4 regions of the Carnobacterium alterfunditum DSM 5972 genome follow, and region 2 is predicted to be linked to each of the others. Evidence: predicted binding sites of a transcription regulator. Region 2 holds the regulator's gene; each other region holds the start of a gene.

Region 1 (3,197 bases), 570 kb from region 2:
CTAGAGACCAATGTATAATAATTTAATAGTTTAAAATAAATACCCGTAAATTCAACTGACTCTGGTGAGCCGTAATGGATTTGATTCAACGCTAAGAAGGTGTGCAGGCCCATTGCGCCTAATCCAATCGTATGGTACTTGTCATTTCCGTTCTTAATTGATGGAACTGCATCAATGCTTGATTGATCAGTAACCATTGTTAATGCTCGAACCATTGTATCGATCGATTGCCCAAAATCAGGTGATTTCATTAAATTCACAATATTTGTTGAGCCGAGGTTGCAACTGATATCGGTCCCTAAATGTTCATAGGTTTGATCGTTATTGATCAGTGAAGGTTCTTGGATCTGTAAAATCTCGCTGCATAAATTGCTCATCGTGATCGTACCGTAGACTGGATTTTCACGATTAGCAGTATCAACGTTAATGATATAGGGATAACCAGATTCCTGTTGCAATTTAGAAATCTCATTCTCTAACTCACGGGCGCTGATTTTCGATTTACGTATTTCTTCATTATTCACCATGTTGTCATACTCTTTAGTGATATCGATATATGCAAATGGCTCTCCATAGATGCGTTCTACATCATATGGACTAAATAAATACATTTGTTCATCATGAGCAGCTAATTCATAAAATTTATCTGGTACGACTAAACCAAGCGAAAGTGTTTTGACACGGATTTTTTCATCGGCATTTTCTTTTTTTGTTGAAAGAAATGAAACGATATCCGGATGAAAAACATTTAAATAAACTGCTCCTGCTCCATTACGTTGACCAAGCTGATTTGAATAACTGAAACTGTCTTCAAGTAATTTCATTACCGGAACGACTCCGCTAGAAGCATTTTCAATTTTCTTGATTGGATCGCCAGCAGCTCGTAAATTCGATAGATTCACTCCTACTCCACCGCCAATACGCGACAATTGTAAGGCACTATTCACGACGCGACCGATACTGTTCATATCATCTGTTGCTTGAATCAAGAAGCAAGAAACCAACTCTCCTCGTCTTTTGCGACCGGCATTCAAGAACGTTGGTGTAGCCGGCTGGTAGCGTTGATTAACAAGCTCATCCGCAATTCTGCTAGCTACTTCATTGTTACCATCTGCTAGATACAGTGCATTAAAAACGATCCGGTCTTCGTAACGTTCTAAGAACCGCTCTCCGTCATTCGTCTTCAAAGCATATTGTGTGTAAAATTTAAAGGCTGACATAAACGAACGGAATCTGAATTTCCGGCTGTAAATATCGTCAAATAATGAACGAACAAATGCTTTATCGTATTTCAGTAAAAATTCTTCTTCTAGGTACTCTTCTTTGATCAGATAATTTAATTTCTCTTCAAGTGTATAGAAAAAAACGGTATTCGGATTAACGTGTTCTAAAAAGTAAGCTCGTACTGCTTCACGGTCTTTATTTAAAGGGATCTTTCCGTCCACCGGTCTATTTAATTCATTATTTAATTTAAAATAAGTGACCTCTTTTACCTTTGAGGCTAATTTAGGTTTATCCAATATCCTTCACCGCTTTCTCTAATTGTGCAACATCTTCTTCATTACCTTGAAATTCAAAGGTATGTAATAATGGAACTTGGTAATCACGCGCTAGATCTTTTGCTGTAAAAGCGAAAAGTTGGCCAAAATTCAAATTCCCGCCACCGGCTACTCCCTTAAAATACTTTTTGTTATCAGCCGTTTCAATAAAGTCATTCAATAGATCAGTCGCTTCTTTATCATAGGTTGGTGTAACGATAATGAATGGTTCTCCTAAAGCAACATATGGATTCGTTGGCGTCAATTCCAGCGAATCCATACTTAGTTTTCTAACAAACTTTCGCGTTTGGCCAGTTAGGCTGATGTAAACAACTTTCATGCTAGTTGATCAAGAAGATCTGGACGGAATCCATTGAATGCTTCATGCCCCTCAATCGCAATAACAGGAACCGAACTGAATCCTAGTTCTTTTACTTCGTTTAACGCCTCTTCTGATTCAAAAATATCTTTAACTTCATAAGCAATACCTTTATCTTCTAGATATTTTTTTGTGAAATTGCATTGCATACAGTTTGGTTTAGAATAAACAATAATACTTTTTTTTGCCATAAGACATTCTCCTTCCAGGTCTCTTTTTAACCTGTTTTTCTCTTATTTCTCTCTTCGTATTCTACACCTATTCTCTCTAACAGGCAAACAAATAAACCACTATATATAGTGGTTTATCTCTTGACATATCTGTTTATTTCTATATGTAGTGCTCAGAAAGACTGTTTGTGAAGAATAGCGCATAAAGAAACCCTTGTATATTTGTATCTAAAAACTAGCTTCGTGTATTTTTCACATTTGAAAAAAGAAAATAAAAAAGCGAATATTTTTCAACTCTGAACTAAAAGGCTTAAGTTACGACAATAGAATATTTTTACATTTTTTTTGAATAAATTCTCAAACTATTTTTCAGCTGTTAAAACGATGATTCATTTTTCGTCATTTACAATAAAAAAACTTTTTTGTGAGAATTTTCCATAAAAAAAATTAGAAAAGCTGGATAACCAGCTTTTCTAATTTTTAAATTGATGCCTCAGGGGAGATTCGAACTCTCGACCGTCCGCTTAGAAGGCGGATGCTCTATCCAGCTGAGCTACTGAGACATGTTCTAGCAACAAAATTAATTATAGATAATAATGAATAAAAAGTCAACACTTTTTAGGAAGAAATTCATTTTTCAACAAATAATATTATTTTTATCAGTTGTGTTAAAAAAAAAGCTCGGTTTACAATGAGCATTAGAATAGCTAAGGAGGATTTGTCATGGGATTAATTAGTGGTCTTTTAGGGAATGCTGGAAACATTAGTGAAGTTGATGCTCGAAAAAAATTAGCGGGTGTCATTTTAGAGACTGAAACAATTGATTTGGCCTTTAAGTTAGTCCGCGATTTAATCATTTTTACTGATAAGCGGATAATTGTTATCAACAAACAAGGAGTTACTGGTAAGAAAACAACTTATCACTCTTTGCCGTATAAATCAGTTAGTCGCTTTTTAGTGGAAACAACTGGACATTTTGATTTAGATGCTGAATTAAAAATTTTTATTTCTAGCGCTAACGAACCAGCTATTACATTACAGTTCACGAATGATAAGCACATTTTTGCTATACAGCAAGCATTAGCATTAGCCGTACTTTAAAAAGCTAAA
Region 2 (3,197 bases):
AAAATCAACCGGACTTATTTGCTCACTCACTTCAATAACTGCAATATCCTCTTTTGTTAAACCTCTTTGGGTCAGTTCATTCTCACGCATTTGTTGTTGGTTAGAATCAACTTGTATATCTTTTTCTACCACATCTTTTAAAGAAATATTTTGTTGGTTTTTATTATGATAATCATCATATGCTAGCTTCTTCATTTTTTTTTCGTCAATTTGACCTGTTTCAATATCTGAAGCATTCAGCACAAATTGTTGCAACGCTAATTCATCTAATCCGTATAATGTATGCAACACCAGTACCGCTTCTTCTATTTCTTTAGTAATAGAAGAGCGATTAATATATTGCTGATTCAATCCTGCATAAAAAAACTTCAAATCAAATGTTTTCGAATCGATTTTAGGATTTGAAGAACTTGTTTTACCGATATATGAAACAGGTTCTTTCAGCAGTTCTTTTTCTCGTTTTAATAATTCAGTATCAAATTGAAAAACATCTAAAAAAGACTTCGTGACTTCTTGAAACTTCTTTTTATCTATACTTTCAATAATAAATCGATTTCTTAATTTTTTAAACTTTCGTTCTCCTACTCTTTCTAATAATAATAAGCTCAACAAGTCATCTTTAAAAAAGACATCACTTGTTTGAGGAGCTTGCAATTCATATATTATTAGTTTGGTCGGATCTGTTTGAAGATACGTTTTAAGCAATCCAATTGCTTCCAGCTTAATTCTAGCTTGGTATAGCTCAGGAATACCGATATTGAGCAATGCTAATAGCTCAGAATGTAAGACACCTTCACTCCAGTAGGCTTCTTCTTCTATCTCAGTCCACAATGTCATATAAAGACTGTATGCTGCAGTCCCTATTAGAGGTTGATACAAAAAAGTTAGAATTTTTTGATCGATATCCGAAAGTAAAGCTTGTTGTTTTACTAAAAAACCATCTTTAGGACTTAAGTTTTTCCATGGATACCCCAAAATGACTCATACCTTTCTATCTCAATTAATTTTTCCAGCTTTTTTTCTTTCAAATTCTTGTAATTCTTTCAAAAAGACACTCATATCTTTAAACTGGCGATAAACACTAGCAAAACGGATATAAGCTACTTCATCAATATCAGCTAATTTCTCCATAATGTACTCCCCAATAATAGCAGAGGAAATTTCATTTTCACCTAATCCTCTGATTTGGTTTTCTACTTCATCTACTATTTTTTCAACTTGTTCCATTGCTACTGGACGTTTTTCACAAGAGCGTATTAGACCTCTTAAAATTTTTTCTCGATTAAATTCTTCTCTAGTGCCATTTTTTTTAATGACTAAAAGAGGTGTTTTTTCTACTCTTTCAAATGTAGTAAAACGAAACTTGCAAGCTTCGCATTCTCTTCTTCTGCGAATAGCACGACCATCATCTGCTGGACGACTATCGACAACTTTAGAATTATTATTTTGACAGCGTGGACATTGCATGTTTATCATCCCTATCTTAAGTGTCATTCGTATCTACACTAATTTCGCACGAAAATGTTTACTCTATTATACCATACAACAACCAGAGATAAAACCGCTTAAAAACGAGGTAATCCTTTGACTGTAAGGCGAAAAGAACAATCCATAAATGATTGTTCTTTTCGCCTTACTATTTATGCTCTTATCAGTCTTTATTTTTGTTTATCCAGTCTAAAACTTGTTTTTTTGTATTTTCGATCGTCCCGCTATTATCAATTATAATATCTCCAAGAATGACTTTTTTTGAAATAGGCAACTGGGAATTGATCCTTTGAGTTGCTTCTTTTTTTTCAATATTGTCTCTCTTCATTAATCGATTTAATTGGATCTCCTCTGATGTAGCTACCACCATAATTTGATCCACTTCATTTTCATAACCCATTTCAAATAAAAGGGGAATATCCAGAACAATGATTGCTGGGTCTTGCTTCAGGTAGTCATTCTTTTTAGTTACGATCCATTGATGAATATGTTGTGACAACATTTTATTCAGCAACTCTCTCTTTTCCACATCATCAAATATGATTTTAGCCAAAGCAGTACGATCTAATGTACCATCTGTCAGAATAACCTTATTTCCAAATTCTTTTTTTATTTTTTCTAAACCATCTGTTCCTGGTTTCACTACTTCTCTTGCTCCAACATCTGCATCTACTACTGGATAGCCTTGCTCTTTGAATATCTTGCTTACAGTTGATTTTCCTGTGGAAATCCCCCCTGTTAAACCTAAAATCACAGTCATCTTATCTCCCCTTTTTTCACTGATCAGCTGCCAATCGTTGACATTTAGAACAAAAATGAGTCCCTCTTTGTGCAACTTTTATTTTTTCTATTGGCGTACCACAATGAATACAGGGAATTCCTTTTTTACCATAGACCGATAAATTCACTTGAAAGGTTCCCGCTTCCCCTAACGCATTTTGGTAGCTGCGAATAGTCGTTCCGCCCGCTTCAACTGCATCACCAAGTACTTTTATGATTGCTTTGTGTAACTGAGAAACTTCATCTTTTTTCAAGCTGTTTGCAATCCTTAATGGATGTATTTTGGCTAGAAAAAGTGCTTCATCTACATAAATATTTCCTAAACCAGCTACGATCTTTTGATCCAATAAAAGCGGTTTGATTGCTCTTTTTTTAGTTTGCAAATTATTATAAAAAGTTGTTTCATCAAATGTTTCTTCAGTAGGCTCTGGTCCAAGTAATCTTATCCCTGTCATACTGATTTCTTCCCCTAAAGGTACAAGAGTCATTCGGCCAAATTTGCGTACATCTAAATAACGTAAATCTCTCCCATCAGCTAAGTGAAAAACTACGTGCGTGTGCTTTTTGAGTGGCTTTGATGAGTCTTCTACCTCATATTTACCTTCCATACGCAGGTGTGAAACCATCGCCCACTGCCTAAAATGAAAGATAATATATTTACCACGTCGATCAAAGCCAATAATTTTTTCACCTGTTAGAAGCTGCTTAAATTCACTGCTTGCGATAGAACCAGAAATAATCCGATCCCAGTATACATCAACGGATTTTATGCTTGCCCCTGACACAAGTTTTTCTAAACCTTTTCTAACCGTTTCAACTTCTGGCAATTCTGGCAAATTTCTACCTCCTCTCTACATATAGAAAAGTGTTTCTGCTGCGAACGAACACAGCTGAAACACTTCAGTTATTATTTGGCTTCATACCAACTT
Region 3 (3,197 bases), 520 kb from region 2:
CCATAATGCCTAAACCAACGCGGCGTTCTCCTAAAGCTTGTTTTTCGTTCTCTGCTAAGAAGTAAGGAGTAGCATCAATCACGTTATCCTGCATACGTACTCCGACTTGAACAGTTTGTTTTAATTTATCAAAATCAACTGTTCCGGATTCTTTATTAGCCATCTCAGCTAAATTAACAGCTGCTAGGTTACACACAGAATATGGAGCGAGTGGCTGTTCGCCACAAGGATTGGTGGCAACAACTTTTTGTCCATAGGCAGAAGCATTTGTCATCTCATTCGCATTATCAATAAAGAAAATACCTGGTTCAGCAGAGTAAGTGGCACAAATAGTAATGATTTTCCATAATTCACGAGCCTTTATTGTACGGTGAGTATGGACTGCATGACCCATAGCTTCCCATTCACGAACATCTCCAACTTCTGGCCAATGAGCATTATATTCCTTCATATCTTCTGGACTGTAGGTCTCTACTGCGGGGAAGCGAAGCGCATAATCGGAATCTTTTTCAACAGCTTCCATGAAATCATTCGTTAAACAAATCGAAATGTTTGCGCCAGATAAAAATTCCGGATCATGGACACTATAGGTACCGCCAGTTTTTAATTTAGCAGCTACTTCTTTCATCGTTAGTGCATCAAATCCACCATAACCTGGTACATTTTTATAATTTGAAATATTCTGATACATAGCAGTTTCGCGTTCTGTAAGAGGAGTGAATTTCAACTTTTCAGTGGCTAACTTCTTTATCTGAGCATCCGCTGTATTTTCAATTAGATACCGTAAAATACGCGGATTTTGCATTTTTGAAATAATAAATTCAATAATATCTGGATGCCAATCTGCTAACATGATCATTTGAGCTCCACGGCGACTGCCGCCTTGTTCAACTAGGTGGGTTAATTTAGCGATATCATCTAGCCAAGAGACAGCGCCTGATGATTTTCCATTCACGCCACGAGCTAGCGTATGACGAGGGCGAAGGGTAGAACCATTCGTTCCAACACCGCCACCTCGACTCATGATTTCCATAACTTGTTTCCGGTGATCCGAAATGCCTTCGCGAGAATCTGGAACAAAAGGCATAACATAGCAATTGAAATAAGTGACATCAGTTTTTGAACCTGCACCATATAAAACACGTCCTGCAGGGATAAAATTCAAGTTCTTTAATTCTTCGTAAAAGACAGTGTAAGCAGCTTTCCTTTTTTCAGGATTTGACTCTACAGCGGCTAATCCAGTCGCATTTCGTTTAGCAATTTGCTCATAAAAAATTTCGAGTGGTTTTTCAATCAAATCTAGACTGCAAGTAATGATCCCCGTTTTTTTCTCATGCTCATCTTCAATAGATCCTCGAAACTCCTCATCGATTAAAATTGAAGCTGTATGTTGAGAATGGTTGATCTCTGTAACAAATCCAGTTCCTCTAGTAGGGTATTGTGGGTCAAGTTTAACTGTTAAAACAACCAAATCTCCAATAGCAAGAGTTGATTTTGAAAGGTCTTTAAAGGAATAACGATCTAACATGACTAACCGAGAAACCCCTTTATAGGTTAAACTCATATCGCTAGTTATCGGATGGACTTGAGGGAAAGCTTGAATAGCTTCATTTAGTTTCTTAATGTTAGCTTCTTTTTTTTTAGATATATTTGCAATGATGGATACCACTCCTTAATAAATTAGATATGTAAATCAACAGATAGCATAAACTGTGATTTTAATTTTTGCTATATATAGTTACCAATAATTTATTTTACACCACATATTGTGTTTTTGCACGATTTAAAATCGCCATTTTAAAATAAAAAATAAAAAAAGAGGCAAAAACAACTCGCCCCAATCCTTTTCAGAAAACTATTTATTTTTTTAATTATTATTATTCATTTAAGAAATCTAGTGCATATCTGACATGTAGTTCGGTAGCTATGGCTAATCCACGTTCATCGATATCAAAATTATTATGGGTACTCCTGTAATAAGCAGACGCTTTACACTATTGATTTGCTAACTATATTAAAGATTGCCTAGCTACTATCAGAAATAGGTAGAATGTGCTATAGTGAGTTAGCCTAATATATATATAATAGGTAATATATCAGAGTAGGAAATAAAGCGTTAAGTGTCGCTGGGATGGGATGTTGCCCGCGAACGAAAAATTGTTTACACAATTTGCGGTTTTGTTTCTGCATTCGCTGCATAAATCTTTATGTGTGGAGCTCTTCAAAGGGGATCTTCAAAATGAATAAAAATAAATACGATGCAAGAAGCATTTCGAAAATTGGATTACTGATGGCGTTAGAAATCGTTTTGACCCAATTCATTTCAATTGAAACGCCTATTGTACGGGTTGGTTTTGGCTTTTTACCAATAGCCATTATCGCTATGCTGTATGGTCCTTGGATAGCTGGAATGGCTTCAGCAATAACAGATATAGTAGGGACTATATTATTTGGTGGGGGAGTATTTTTCCCAGGATTTACTTTATCTGCCTTTATCGGTGGAATGATTTATGGCCTGGTTCTTTATAAGAAACCTAAATCATTAAAAAGAATCATCTTAGCGATTCTTTTGGTCACCATTTTTGTAAACTTAGGGTTAAATACTTTGTGGCTAACGATGCTTTTAGATAAAGCGATAGTCGTTATTTTCCCAACCCGGCTGATACAAAATATAATTTTAGCGCCAATCAATATGGCAATGCTGTATTTTGTTGTTCAGAACAAAACGTTGCGAAAAGCAATAGGAATTGAGTAAATATTGATTAAATAAATAGCATAACATCCAATCTAAGACAGCTTAAATTTGAGCTGTCTTTTTTTTGTATGTATAATATAATAAGGAAAAAGATTCGAAAAGATGAGGATATGATTAAAAAAGAGAAGGTGCGAGATGGTAATGAAAACGTTCGGTTTAAAAAGAGATGATCAAGTTTATCGGATACGTGTTGGTGTGCATCTAGTTATTTCTGATTCAGAAAGAAAAAAAATTCTACTCGTTTCGCCTCCAAACGGCTCTTATTTGCTGCCTGGTGGAGAAATAGAAGAAAATGAAACGCATGAAGAAACGGCAAAACGAGAATCTATGGAAGAATTAGGTTTCGAGATAGAGGTAGGACAATTTATCGGTGAAGCAGAAGAATATTATTATTCTAAACACCGCAAGCAACACTATCATAATCCTGCTTATTTTTATATTT
Region 4 (3,197 bases), 560 kb from region 2:
AAATCGCTGAAACATTGGCAAATGAGGTCGGAGTTGAATTAGCTTTGTTGAGTCCACTAGCGGGAGTCAGTCAAGAAGATCAGGAAGATGGGATAGACTATATTGAAGTCATGAAAAAAAACTTGGACTCTTTAAAGAAAAGTATTCGTTAGGTTGTGATAAGTACTATCGGTTAGATCCGGCAGTTTATTAGCTATCTTTTATCAAATAAAGTAAGATAAAGATAAAACATAAGTCATTGGGAATGGAAGAGAAGTGACGATATGGAGGTAGCTAAATGTTTGAAAAAATAAAAAATCCAATTCTTTTTCAAGGAAATTTAAATAAAAAAAATTACTTTGAAGGTTGGTATTTTAAGCAAGTATCATTCGATGAAAAGACCAGTATCAGTTTTATTCCAGGGGTAAATTTATTCAGCGGAGATGAGCATAGTTTTGTCCAATATATCTACATGAATTTAAATGAACGAAATGAAAAAACGACAAAGACGGGTTACATTCGTTACCGGTTAGACGAATTTAGTTATCAAAATGAACCATTTCTAGTTCAAATTGGGCAAAATATTTTTACGGAATCATTTATCTCCGTGCGACTTAAAGATGAGCAGTTTATGATCCAAGGGAAATTAGGCTTGGGAACTTTCCAAAGCATAAAAAAAACCCTTTTAGCTCCTTCGATCATGGGAGGATTTGCATATGTTCCAAAGATGGAGTGTTACCATGGTGTGATCAGCATGAACCATCGTTTACAAGGGAGCTTAACAATCAACAATAAAGACATTGAATTTACAAATGGTAAAGGGTATATCGAAAAAGATTGGGGCACTTCTTTTCCGAAAGAGTATATTTGGATCCATTCAAATCATTTCAAGGATCCCAGTACTAGTCTGTTTTTATCAGTTGCACATATCCCATTTCACGTAAAAACCTTTAAAGGGTTTATTTGTAATCTAATAGTGAATGACAAAGAGTATCGCTTTGCAACCTATAACAATAGTAAAGTAAGCATATTGGATCAAACAAAAGATTCAGTAACAATTGTTTTTACAAATAAAGAAGCAGAACTAACGGTTAAAGGACTGATTACATGTTCTGGTGAACTTATCGCTCCTGAAAATGGAAGTATGAATAAGGCTATCAAAGAAGGTTTATCAGGAGAAGTCACTATTTTATTGAAAGATAAGAAGCAGAATAAGGTGTACCAAGATACAGGTAATTTAATAGGTATCGAAATAGTTTAAGCCTAGTTTAAAGAGGTGAAAAAATGGAGAATAATGAACAGGAAATAATTTATGGCTCTTTTAAATATGACTTAGGCAGACTTTATATCGCAGCAACCGATAAAGGACTTTGTTTTGTGAGTTCGCTAAATGAGCCGCTGAGTGAACTTGAAGTGTGGATGACAAAGGCATACCCAAAAGCAGTTTTGGTGGAGGATATGGCTAAATTACAGCATTACCATCAACAAATTCTAGAGTATTTTAATGGGACTAGAATTACGTTTACTTTTCCATTAGATATTAATGGGACTTTATTTCAACAAAAGGTTTGGCATGTTTTGAATGATATTCCGTATGGGGAAACAAGATATTATGGTGAAATTGCAGCAGAAATTGGACAGCCCAACTCTTTTCGGGCTGTTGGTACAGCAATCGGAAGAAATCCCGTATTGATCGTAGTTCCTTGCCATCGTGTTATCCATAAGAATGGTAAGTTAGCGGGTTATCGAGGAAAGTTAGAGATGAAAGAAAAACTGTTAAATTTAGAAAAATATACAAGAGCAACAGGTCTTGCGAATAATTAAGTAAGCTTCTAAATGTAGATAGGCCATACATGCTGGTGTATGGTCTATTTATATGTCTAATAAGGACTTGAAAAAGACTTGCTAAAATGAAGGTCATGCCTTATTATACTATATATAGATTCCAAACAGTTTTGTTAACTACATATGGTGTTTGAAAGAAATGAATAGGATGGTGATCAAGAATGTTAAAAACCAATAATGATTTTTGTGAAAAACTGAACAATGATAAGTTGAAAGTGTTAAAAAGGGATGGCAGAGAAGTTGACTTTAAAGAAGAAAAAATCTTCGAGGCTTTATTGAAAGCTCAGCGTTCATTGACAAACCAAACAGACGAAAAAAACATTCAGGAGTTAAAAGACATCGTTGAAGAAGTCAAAGAAGAAATAGCGAGCCGATTTGTCGACAATATTAAAATTTATGAGATTCAAAGTATCGTCGAACACACTGTGATAGACGCACATAAACATGAATTGGCTGAAGCTTACTTGGTTTATAGGACCCGTCGTGATCTGGAAAGAAGTCAGTCAACAGATATCAATCATGGTATCCATCATCTGCTGCTCAAAGAACAGACAGTTGTAAACGAAAATGCGAATAAAGACAGTAATATTTTTAATACACAAAGAGATCTGACTGCGGGGATAGTTGCTAAATCGATTGGTCTTAAACTGTTGCCGAAACATGTAGCTAATGCTCATCAAAAAGGAGATATTCATTACCATGATTTAGATTATCAACCGTATTCACCAATGACAAATTGTTGCCTGATCGATTTCAAAAGTATGTTTAGTGAGGGATTTAAGATAGGAAATGCTGAAGTAGAAAGCCCACGTTCGATCCAAACGGCAGCTGCTCAAATGGCTCAAATTATTGCCAATGTTGCTTCCAGCCAGTATGGCGGATGTAGCGCCGATCGAATCGATGAAGTATTGGCTCCTTATAGTCGATTAAATTATCAGAAACATTTAAAAACAGCGAAAGAATGGATCTCAGGAGAAGAAAAGCAGCAGCAGTATGCAAAAGAAAAAACTAAAAAAGATATTTATGATGCGATGCAAAGTTTAGAATATGAAATCAATACGCTTTATTCATCACAAGGGCAAACACCGTTCACAACATTAGGATTTGGATTAGGAACAGATTGGTTTGAACGAGAGATTCAACAGTCTATTTTGCAAGTACGGATCAATGGATTGGGAAAAGAGAAGAGAACGGCTATTTTTCCAAAACTCGTCTTTTCATTGAAGCGAGGGGTCAATTTAAATCCAGAAGATAAAAATTACGATTTGAAAAAATTAGCACTCACTTGTTCGACGAAAAGAATGTATCCTGATGTCTTGATGTACGATAAGCTCGTCGCATTAACCGGCAGCTTTAAAGCTCCAATGGGGTGT

What was found. Region 2 encodes NrdR, which represses ribonucleotide reductase genes. Its sites were predicted from a motif close to ACACNATATATNGTGT; they were not measured.
Region 1: the regulator NrdR is predicted to act here: its motif matches at 2,205-2,220, upstream of nrdH (glutaredoxin-like protein NrdH).
Region 3: the regulator NrdR is predicted to act here: its motif matches at 1,757-1,772, upstream of BR50_RS06685 (vitamin B12-dependent ribonucleotide reductase).
Region 4: the regulator NrdR is predicted to act here: its motif matches at 1,909-1,924, upstream of nrdD (anaerobic ribonucleoside-triphosphate reductase).

Annotation. Positions count from the first base shown of each region.
Region 1 covers NZ_JQLG01000004.1:2,410,651-2,413,847, forward strand. The annotation lists gene nrdE (class 1b ribonucleoside-diphosphate reductase subunit alpha) at 1-1,520, opposite strand, end outside; gene nrdI (class Ib ribonucleoside-diphosphate reductase assembly flavoprotein NrdI) at 1,513-1,878, opposite strand; gene nrdH (glutaredoxin-like protein NrdH) at 1,875-2,108, opposite strand; tRNA gene BR50_RS11755 (tRNA-Arg) at 2,577-2,650, opposite strand; gene BR50_RS11760 (PH domain-containing protein) at 2,811-3,188, shown strand.
Region 2 covers NZ_JQLG01000004.1:1,836,235-1,839,431, reverse strand. The annotation lists gene BR50_RS09120 (replication initiation and membrane attachment family protein) at 1-975, opposite strand, end outside; gene nrdR (transcriptional regulator NrdR) at 997-1,467, opposite strand; gene coaE (dephospho-CoA kinase) at 1,652-2,248, opposite strand; gene mutM (DNA-formamidopyrimidine glycosylase) at 2,265-3,104, opposite strand; gene polA (DNA polymerase I) at 3,176-3,197, opposite strand, start outside.
Region 3 covers NZ_JQLG01000004.1:1,318,220-1,321,416, forward strand. The annotation lists gene BR50_RS06685 (vitamin B12-dependent ribonucleotide reductase) at 1-1,669, opposite strand, end outside; THF riboswitch at 2,096-2,198, shown strand; gene BR50_RS06690 (folate family ECF transporter S component) at 2,240-2,755, shown strand; gene BR50_RS06695 (NUDIX domain-containing protein) at 2,891-3,197, shown strand, end outside.
Region 4 covers NZ_JQLG01000004.1:1,280,899-1,284,095, forward strand. The annotation lists gene BR50_RS06505 (metal ABC transporter substrate-binding protein) at 1-152, shown strand, start outside; gene BR50_RS06510 (tocopherol cyclase family protein) at 278-1,240, shown strand; gene BR50_RS06515 (methylated-DNA--[protein]-cysteine S-methyltransferase) at 1,264-1,803, shown strand; gene nrdD (anaerobic ribonucleoside-triphosphate reductase) at 1,986-3,197, shown strand, end outside.